One region of the Thalassospira sp. SN3W genome, then DNA from elsewhere that is predicted to be linked to it. Evidence: predicted binding sites of a transcription regulator. Region 1 holds the regulator's gene; the other holds the start of a gene.

Evidence for each region. The regulator PhoB, encoded in region 1, activates phosphate uptake and scavenging genes when phosphate is short. The targets are predictions, from matches to a motif close to TNTCATAAAACTGTCA.
Region 2: the regulator PhoB is predicted to act here: its motif matches at 2,178-2,193, upstream of ugpB (sn-glycerol-3-phosphate ABC transporter substrate-binding protein UgpB).

The regions. Positions count from the first base shown of each region.
Region 1 is NZ_CP121124.1:1,469,032-1,474,148, forward strand. Features, by position in the region: gene P8T57_RS06600 (calcium/sodium antiporter) at 1-113, opposite strand, end outside; gene P8T57_RS06605 (cation:proton antiporter) at 431-2,191, shown strand; gene phoB (phosphate regulon transcriptional regulator PhoB) at 2,254-2,949, opposite strand; gene phoU (phosphate signaling complex protein PhoU) at 2,967-3,689, opposite strand; gene pstB (phosphate ABC transporter ATP-binding protein PstB) at 3,711-4,514, opposite strand; gene pstA (phosphate ABC transporter permease PstA) at 4,516-5,117, opposite strand, start outside.
Region 2 is NZ_CP121124.1:4,154,567-4,159,683, forward strand. Features, by position in the region: gene P8T57_RS19090 (ABC transporter ATP-binding protein) at 1-97, shown strand, start outside; gene P8T57_RS19095 (ABC transporter permease) at 94-975, shown strand; gene P8T57_RS19100 (ABC transporter permease) at 990-1,850, shown strand; gene ugpB (sn-glycerol-3-phosphate ABC transporter substrate-binding protein UgpB) at 2,293-3,591, shown strand; gene P8T57_RS19110 (ABC transporter permease subunit) at 3,672-4,550, shown strand; gene ugpE (sn-glycerol-3-phosphate ABC transporter permease UgpE) at 4,562-5,117, shown strand, end outside.

The DNA of each region.
Region 1 (5,117 bases):
GAAACCCCCATCAACAGCGCCAGACCGACAGCACCGCGAACAATGAACTCACCACCGGCAGTCAAAAGCACAAGACCACCGATAATCTGCAAATAGGGGATGAACTGTTCCAATTCCGGCCTGCTCGTTTGGGGAAATTTCTGATTTTTTCATGCCCTTTTACAGGCCAGCGGAACATGGCATTGCGAACGCAGAATAGCAAGCTGCGTCGTCCCGTCGTAATACCATTCTTCACATCGGTGTGATGCGGTTCCCACACTGGCACGCATGCCGAAAGCAATCGTCGCGGTCGCCTGCTCTTAAGACGTGTCATCCATCACAGATGCCCTCTCATACGCGAAATTTCCATAGAAATCATAGGGGTATTTCCGCTATCCTGATTTGAACGACTTCCTTTACACGCCTATCTGCGCCGGACGCATAATCCATCATGTCACACAGCGTTCTTTTCGAGCTGTTCCTTGTCCTGACCGCCGCGGTGATTGCCGTCCCGCTGGCACAGAAATTACGTGCGAACTCGATCATCGGTTTCCTGATCGGTGGCTTTTGCATCGGCCCTTTCGGTTTTGGCCTGATCAGTGACCGCGAAGACATTTCAACCGTCGCCGAGCTTGGCATTGTCTTTCTGCTGTTCATGATCGGTCTTGAATTGTCGCGCGAACGCCTGCGTGTGATTGGGGGCCGGTTCGCGACCCTTGGTTTCCTGCAGATCGGCGTCACGATGGCCGTGATGTTCGGTGTATTGCTGCTGATCAATTACGATATGCCCGCCTCCATCGTGATTGCCGGGGCGCTCGCCCTGTCATCAACAGCCATTATCCTTAAACAGCTTTCCGATGAGCGCCAGTTGCACACACGTTTCGGGCGTGCAGCCCTTGCCATCCTGCTGTTGCAGGACGTTGCGGTTGGTCCCTTCCTGATCATGGTGCAGGCCGCAGGCAATGCCGGGAGCGAAACCAGCCCCTGGATCAGCGCACTAAGCGGTGTGGGGGCGGTTGCTGTATTGTTGCTGACCGGTCGTTATCTGCTGCCACGACTGTTTCGGTATATTGCGGCCCTTAAAAACCCGGAACTTTTTGCAATCGGGACCCTGTTTGTCGTTCTGGCTGCCAGCACATTGACCGAAGCCGCGGGCCTTTCAATGGCGCTTGGTGCCTTTATCGCCGGAGTAATGTTGGCCGAAACCGAATTCCGCCATCAGATCGAAGCCGACATTTCGCCATTTCGCGGTGTTTTCCTGTCGCTGTTCTTCATGTCTGTGGGAATGTCGGTCAATGCCAATGTGGTCATCGGTCAGGCCGGAACGATCATTTTGTGGCTGATCGGGCTTCTGGTCATAAAGGCAGCGGTTCTTTTCGGATTGTCCCTGCTGATCGGCTTTAACCGGGCATCGTCAATCCGGGTCGCCATGAGCCTGGCCGCCGGTGGTGAATTCGCCTTCGTCATGCTTGCACTGGCATCGCAGAACGGGGCGGTTCCGATTGACATCGCCGTGATGCTGATCCCGGTGGTTGCGATTTCGATGGGTCTGACGCCGACTTTGATTTCGCTCGGCCATCGCATCGAACAGAAGCTTCATCCCAAGGAAACCGATCAGCTAAGCGAGATCTCGGATGAAACCGACGGCATTCAGAAACATGTTCTGGTGATTGGTTGCGGGCGCGTGGGCCGGGTTCTGGCCCGTCTGCTGCGCACCAAGGAAATCCCGTTTATCGTTCTGGAATCCGATGCCCAACAGGTTTCGCGTGGCCGAGCCGAAGGTCTGCCGGTTTATTTTGCCGATGGGTCCCGACCGGAAACATTTCGTGCCGCCCATACCGAACAGGCCCATATTGCCGCCGTTGCCATGGGCAACCCGCACGCAACGGAAAAGACCGTCGCCTTGCTGCGACAGCATTATCCGCATCTGAAAATCTTTGCCCGTGCCCAGGACATCACCCATATCGGTCCGCTGTCACGCAGTGGTGCCGATGCGGCCATCCCAGAGGTACTTGAAACCGGTTTACGCCTGTCCGATCACGTTCTGGCGGCCTGCGATATCCCGCAGGAAGATATCGATATCGAAATAGCCAAGTTCCGGCGTGCCGATATGCTGCTGATGAACGAACTTGCCCCGCGCACCGCGCGCCAAAAAACCGAAGACCAGGCACAAAAAACTGCCAAACCGGCAAAATCCAGGAAAAGCACCTGAAACGCAAAGACCCCCATCACAATAATGGGGGTCTTTCGTTTCGTCTTCCGGAATAACCGCAATCAGGCGGCTTCGACATCCAGTGCATAACCCGCGGCACGAACCGTGCGGATCACATCGCGCGTTCCCTTGACGTCATTCAATGCCTTGCGCAGACGACGAATGTGAACATCAACCGTGCGGGTTTCGACATAGATATTCGGCCCCCAAACCGCATTCAGAAGCTGCTCGCGCGAGAAAACCCGCCCCGGATGTTCCAGGAAATAACGCAGCAGACGGAATTCGGTCGGGCCAAGATGGATAGCCTTGCCGTTACGACTGACACGATGGGCGGCCAGATCCATTTCGATATCGGAATAGATCAACTGCCCTTGTGGTTGCGCCGGACCGGATCGACGCAGAAGTGCGCGAATACGAGCCAGCAATTCACCAATCGCAAACGGCTTGGTCACATAATCATCGGCCCCGGTATCAAGGCCGCGGATGCGGTCGCCTTCTTCGCCACGCGCCGTAACCATGATCACCGGCAAATCGCGGCTTTCAGGCTTCCGGCGGATCTGGCGGCAAACCTCGATCCCTGACATCACCGGCAGCATCCAGTCCAGAAGGACCAGATCGACATGGGTTTCGGCCAGAATTTTCAACGCTTCGTCACCGTCCCCGGCTTCGACAACCTGCATCCCCTCGCGTTCGAGGTTGTAGCGCAACATGGTTACGATTGCAGCTTCGTCCTCGACGATAAGAACCGTTGGGTCCATCTTCCTATGCTCCAGTGTCACTCATTCGGTTCTACGACGGCAAAGTTCGCCGCGTCATTTTTTGGCCGAGTATCCATCGGCAGGTCTTCGCCCTTGATCCGGTAATAGATCGTTTCGGCAATGTTGGTCGCATGATCGCCAATACGTTCGATATTCTTGGCGATAAACAGCAGATGGGTCGATGCCGTGATGTTACGCGGATCTTCCATCATATAGGTCAGCAGTTCACGGAACAGGGAATTGTACATATCGTCAACTTCCTGATCGCGCGCCCAGACACGCTGGGCCTTTTCCGCATCACCTTCGATATAGGCATCCAGAACGTCCTTGATGATTTCCTGGCACAGCTTGGCCATGTTCGGGATCACCTGAACCGGGCGGATCGGCGGCACCTGGTTAAGAACCTGCGCACGCTTGGCGATGTTTTTCGCCAGATCACCGATACGTTCCAGATCGTTGGACAGTTTAAGCGCGGTCACCACCTGCCGCAGGTCATCTGCCATCGGCTGACGCAGGGCCAGAAGACGTACGGCAAAATCCTGCACTTCCTGTTCCAGCGTATCGATACGGTGATCGGAAAGAATGACCTTCTCGGCCAGTTCCGAATCCCGTTTAACGATCGCACGAATGGCGGAAATCAGCTGACTTTCGGCAAGCCCGCCCATCTGCGAAATGATGTTGTTCAGACGGGTCAGTTCTTCGTCAAACGAACTGACGATATGATGTTTCTCATCGACCATCGAAAATACTCCTGCCCGGACTTAACCGAAGCGACCCGTAATGTATCCCTTGGTGCGTTCGTCCTTGGGATTGGTGAAAATCTGATCGGTTTCGCCCACTTCGACCAGCTTGCCGAGATGGAAAAACGCCGTGCGCTGCGACACGCGGGCAGCCTGCTGCATGGAGTGCGTCACGATCACAATGGTGTAGTTCGAACGAAGCTCGTCGATCAGTTCCTCGACCTTTGCGGTTGCAATCGGGTCAAGTGCCGAACACGGTTCATCCATCAGGATGACTTCGGGGCTGACGGCAACCGCACGTGCAATGCAAAGACGCTGCTGCTGCCCACCAGAAAGACCGGTTGCCGGTTCCGGCAGACGGTCTTTGACTTCTTTCAGTAGACCCGCCCGTTCAAGCGAGGTCATGACGATTTCATCGAGCTCGTCGCGCGAATTCACCAGACCGTGAATACGCGGGCCATAGGCCACGTTGTCATAAATCGACTTCGGGAACGGGTTCGGTTTCTGGAACACCATGCCAATGCGCGCGCGCAACTGAACAACGTCGATTGCCTTGTCATAGATATCACGGTCATCAAGCGTTACCTTGCCCTTGATCGTGACACCGTCAATCGTGTCATTCATGCGGTTCATGCACCGCAGGAAGGTTGATTTGCCGCAGCCCGACGGGCCGATAAGTGCTGTGACCTGGCGTTCGACAATGTCAAGATTGACATCAAAAAGCGCCTGGTTGTCGCCGTAGAAAAGATTGAGGTCACGGGCCGTCATTTTCGGGCTAGTGACTGACGGCTCTGCCGTCATTGCGCTTTGAGTTACAACAGCCATTTTACCACTTCCGTTCAAATTTCTTGCGCAGATACACGGCCAATCCGTTCATCAGGATCAGGAAGCCCAGCAAGACCATGATGGCCGCCGAAGTCTTCTCGACAAAGGCACGTTCCGGACTATCCGCCCACAGATAAATCTGCACCGGCAGAACTGTCGCCGGATCAAGTGCACCGCCCGGGATATCAACAATAAACGCCACCATACCGATCATCAGAAGCGGCGCGGTTTCCCCAAGAGCCTGCGCCATGCCGATGATGGTCCCGGTCAGAATACCGGGCATCGCCAGCGGTAACACATGATGGGTCACCGTCTGAACCGGCGACGCCCCAAGACCAAGGGCCGCCTGCCGGATCGACGGCGGCACTGCCTTGATCGCCGCACGTGATGCGATGATGATGGTCGGCAATGTCATGAGGGCCAACGTCAGACCACCAACAACCGGGGCCGACCGCGGCAGGTGCATGACATTAAGGTAAACCTCAAGCCCAAGAAGACCGAACACGATCGACGGCACAGCCGCAAGGTTGTTGATGTTGACTTCGACAATCGTCGTGAACCGGTTTCGCGGTGCAAATTCTTCCAGATAGATCGCCGCCAGAA
Region 2 (5,117 bases), 1.8 Mb from region 1:
TGCCAATCTGAAATCCGGTGATCTGGTCAATTTGACCTGGGGGGCTGAACAGACCCGATGCTTTGTCGCAGCACAAAATCAAGAGGCGACAGCATGACAAATCCTGCATCCTCGGGCACTGGCGGGGCTGTTCGCTTTGGCGCGCTATTGCTGGCCATGCCCTTGTTGCTTTGGCTGTTTTTGCTGGTGATCCTGCCGCATGTCGACTTGTTGCTTGTGTCGCTGCGTGAACGGATTTCATATGGCAAGTACGAATTCAGCCTGATCAATTACACCGAGTTTTTTGTCGAGCCGCTTTATTGGAACACCTATGTTCGAACGGCGGTGATGTCGATCATGGCGACCGTACTTACGCTTTTGATCGGTTTTCCTGTTTCCTATTACATCGCCAAAGTCATGCGGGGCAAAGGCAAGAATGTTTTGTTCCTGCTATGTCTGATCCCGTTCTGGGTATCAGAGCTGGTGCGGACGTTTGGCTGGATGATTTTGCTGCGCGAAAGCGGTGTGATCAGCAATTTCCTGCAATGGGCCGTGATCACCGATGGGCCGGTTGAGATGCTTTATAATGATGCCACCATCATGGTGGGGCTTGTATACACGTCGATGTTGTTCATGGTCGTGCCTCTTGTGTCAGTACTTGACAGCCTTGACGACAGTTTGATTGAGGCAGGCTATGACCTTGGCGGAAATGCATTCACGGTGACACGCGATATCGTCATTCCGCATGCCATGCCCGGAATCGCGTCAGGCTGCATCGTTGTTTTCATGCTGACACTTGGTAACTATCTGACCCCGAATCTTTTGGGCGGCAAGGATAGCCTTTGGTTTACCGAGCAAATCTATACACAGTTCATCACGCGGTTTAACTGGGAATCCGGATCGGCATTCGGGTTTCTGTTGCTGGTTCTGTCATCGATGATTGTTTGGATCGGTCTGAAGCTGAGCCGCCAGACACTCTCAGAAACCGTGAGCTGAGGGAGGAAACCGCCATGATTCCGAGCATTCCGCAGCCGCGCTTTTACAAAGGCATTTACGCAGGGTATATCGCTCTATTTTTCATCTACCTTAGTGCGCCGTTGATTGTTGTTGGTGTGTTTGCCTTCAATGATAGCCTGTTCCCGTCCATGCCATGGGAGGGAGGCACACTCAAATGGTTCTTTGGCAGCGACGGTCCGTATATCGGAATATTCAATGACGGCAAGTTACTGGAAAGCGTTGGGGTTTCAGCCTTTGTCGCATTTTGGGTGACCTTGCTGTCGGTTACTGTCGGAACCTGCAATGCGTTCCTGTTTGAACGTGCGCAGTTTCCGGGCAAAAATCTGCTTTATGTGGTGGCGTTGTCGCCCTTGGTTATTCCCGGGGTCATATTGGGCATATCGATTCTGGTCTTTTCCAATGCCATTGCAAACGGAATTGAAGAAGCGATTGGATGGGATATTGATTTCCTGCGACCGGGGCTGTTTCTGGTGATTATCGGGCAATTTACCTTTATCACTACGATAACGACGCTGGTGATTTCTGCGCGTCTTCGCAAATTTGACATCAGCCTGGAAGAAGCCGCACTTAATCTTGGTGCAACACGACAGGCAGCTCTTTGGACGGTTACCATCCCATTCCTGAAACCGGCATTGATCGGGGCGGGGATCGTTGCATTCCTGATGTCGTTTGAAAATTTCAACACAACACTGATGCTAGTCGGATCTGATGCGCCGTTGACCATTGCCATGTTTGACCGCCTCAAACAGGGATCAACACCGGTTCTGAACGCGCTGTCCCTGCTGCTTATGGTGGTTTCTGGCGGCTTGGCATTGCTTTCCGTTTTTGTTCAGCGTGACAGGAATTCCACCTGAGATTACAGCGTCAAGATGCAGCGATCCATGTTCGCAAATGAACATTGAACGGGTATCCTTTGGGTACCCGTTTTGCATATGCAAATGGAGTTGTTGCAATGCATTGTTGCAAGTGCATGACTTTGTAATATTTGTGAAAGTGCCGAAAAATCTGGGAAAATGTTAAATGTGCGCATGTGAAAGACATTTATGCCATTCATCAGGATTGAAAGCCTTTGCAAGCTGTTCGATTTATGAGATGTTCATATGAACATTTGAAGGGGTCGAATGCACACTGAAAATCAAAAACTGACAGTTTTTAAGGTCATTTCGCGCATCAAAAGTAAATTTCCGAAAACTGTCACTTGAGGAAACGTCCCCCTCGAATGAAAACGAATGCGTTGTGTCGACCGATCAACAGGCGGTTGGCGCGAACGAGTTTTTATTTGGGAGATAGAAGATCATGTTTCGCAAAACCCTGATGGCAGCAGCAGCTGTGTTCGCACTGGGCGGCACAGCGAATGCTGCGACCGAGATCACCTGGTGGCATGCCATGGACGGCGCACTGGGCGATGTCGTCAATCAGATCACTGCCGACTTCAACGCCAGCCAGGACGAATACCAACTGGTTGCTGTGAACAAAGGCGGTTACGAAGACACGATGACGGCCGGTATTGCTGCTTTCCGCGCGAAAAACCAGCCGAACATCATCCAGATCTTCGATGCCGGTGCTGCAACCATCATTAACGCCAAAGGCGCTGTTAAACCGGTTCAGGACCTTATGCAGTCAAATGGTGTCAAGTTTGACATCAATGATTACATCCCGGGGGTTCGCTACTTCTATGCCGATTCCGACGGCAAGATGATTGGCATGCCGTTCAACAGCTCGACCCCGCTGCTTTATTTCAACAAAGATGCGCTGGCCAAAGCCGGTGTTGAGGTGCCGAAAACCTGGCAGGAATTCGAAGAAATCGCACCGAAGCTGAAAGAAGCCGGTTTCGAAGGCCTTGCCGAGTCACACAGCCCGTGGATCTTCTTTGAAAACTTCATGTCGCGTCACAACCTTCAGATGGCAACGGCCAACAATGGTTATGACAGCACGGATGTTGAACTTCTATACAACAATGACGCGCTCAAAGATCACTGGAAGCACGTCAAAGAATGGAAAGATGCCGGTTATTTCGGTTACTATGGCCGCGCATGGGGCGCCAACCAGGACGCCTTCCTGCAGCAGAAAGCCGCAATGTGGCTCGGTTCTTCCGGCTCGTTCGGTGGTCTTAAAAAATCTGCACAGTTTGAATTTGGCACTTCGACCCTTCCATATTGGGAAGGCGTTGGTGACGCGCCGAAATCGACCTTCATCGGTGGTGCCTCGCTGTTCGCATTCTCTGGCCACAGTGCAGAAGAAGATGCCGGCGTTGCCAAATTCTTCGAGTTCCTGACCAAACCGGAAACCCAGTTCTACTGGCACAAAGAAACCGGTTATGTTCCGATCACCACCGCGGCCTACGAACTTGCCAAGAAAGAAGGCTACTATAACGAAAGCCCGGACGCCGAAGTCGGCATTCAGCAGCTTTCCGAAGAAGGTGGAGAGTGGACCAAAGGTTATCGCCTTGGTTTCTACGTTCAGATCCGTGAAGTCATCTATCGCGAAGTCGACAAGATGATGAATGGTGAAGCAACCATCGATCAAGCTTTTGCTACGATCGAGGAAGAAGGCAATGCGCTTCTGAAACGCTTCCACGATACCTATTCGAACTAAGCATTATCTCGCTGACAGGGCGGCTTTTACCGGCCGCCCTGTTTTTCGATTCCTGGACCGGTCTTGGGGTTGCGTCAGCAATGAAACGCGTACAATTCGGGCACAGCCCGGTGCCATACTTTTTTGTGGCACCACAAATTCTGATTATTGCGATATTTTTCCTGTGGCCTGCCGCACAGGCAGTTTACCAGTCTTTCCTGCTTGAGGACGCCTTTGGCATGTCCTCGCAGTTTGTTTGGTTCCGAAATTTTGAGGATGTGCTTTCGAGCAGCAGCTGGCTGAAGTCAGCCATTTTCACAGCTGTCTTTTCCTTCCTTGTGGCATTCATTTCCATCGCGATTTCGCTGTTTCTTGCCGTTCGGGCCGATGAAGTGATCCGCGGAGCCAAATCATATAAAACGCTTTTGATGTGGGGATATGCCGTTGCGCCGCCTGTGGCTGGCTTGCTGGGCAATATGTTGTTCAACCCTTTGATGGGCGATCTATACAAGCTGTTTAACAGCTTCGGGTTTGAGTTCAATCACATCCAGAACGCCAATGATGCGGCATTTGTCGTGACTCTGATTGCCGTGTGGAAACAGGTCAGTGTGAATTTCATTTTCTTCCTGTCAGGTTTGCAGGGAATTCCGAAATCGGTAACTGAAGCCGCCACTCTGGATTGCAAAAGTGCAGAACGTCGTTTCTGGACGATTACCTTCCCTCTGCTGGCGCCAACCACATTCTTCCTGATGGTGATCAACCTTACCTATGCGTTCTTTGAAACGTTCGGGATCATCGATGTTTCGACCAAGGGATCACCGGGTGGTGCGACAGCAACCCTTGTTTACAAGGTTTATGTCGACGGATTCCTTGGAGCGGATATGGGCGGTAGTTCGGCGCAATCCGTGCTGCTGATGATCATGGTCAGCGTGCTGACTGTGTTCCAGTTCCGATTTATCGAACGCAAAGTGCATTATTAGGGGGACGCGTCATGTATCAGTCAAAATGGCGTTCTATTACCAATCATGTGATCCTTATTCTTGGATCGCTCTTTATGATCCTGCCGGTATGGATTGCGTTCGTTTCATCGACCCATACGCGTGAATTTCTGTTTCAGAACGGCTTGCAGTTCTGGTTTGGCGGACATTTCCTTGAAAATTACGGCGCGATCCTGTTTGACACGGCGGCAACAAAAGGCCGTGTTACGGCGCTTGAAATGCTGTTTAATAGCATGGTTCTTGGACTTGGCTTTGCGATTGGCAAAGTCATCATTTCAATGATGGCGGCATATGCGATCGTCTATTTCCGCTTCCGGCTTGCGGTGCCGATATTCTGGGTCATTTTCTCGACCCTTTTGCTGCCTCTTGAAGTGCGAATTGTGCCATCCTACGAGGTGGTATCAAGCCTTGGGCTACTCAATACCTATACCGGCTTGATCCTACCGCTGATTGCGTCGGCAACGGGTACGTTTTTCTTCCGTCAGTTTTTCCGATCTGTTCCGGATGAGCTTTTGGAAGCCGCGCGTCTGGATGGGGCAGGGCCGCTTC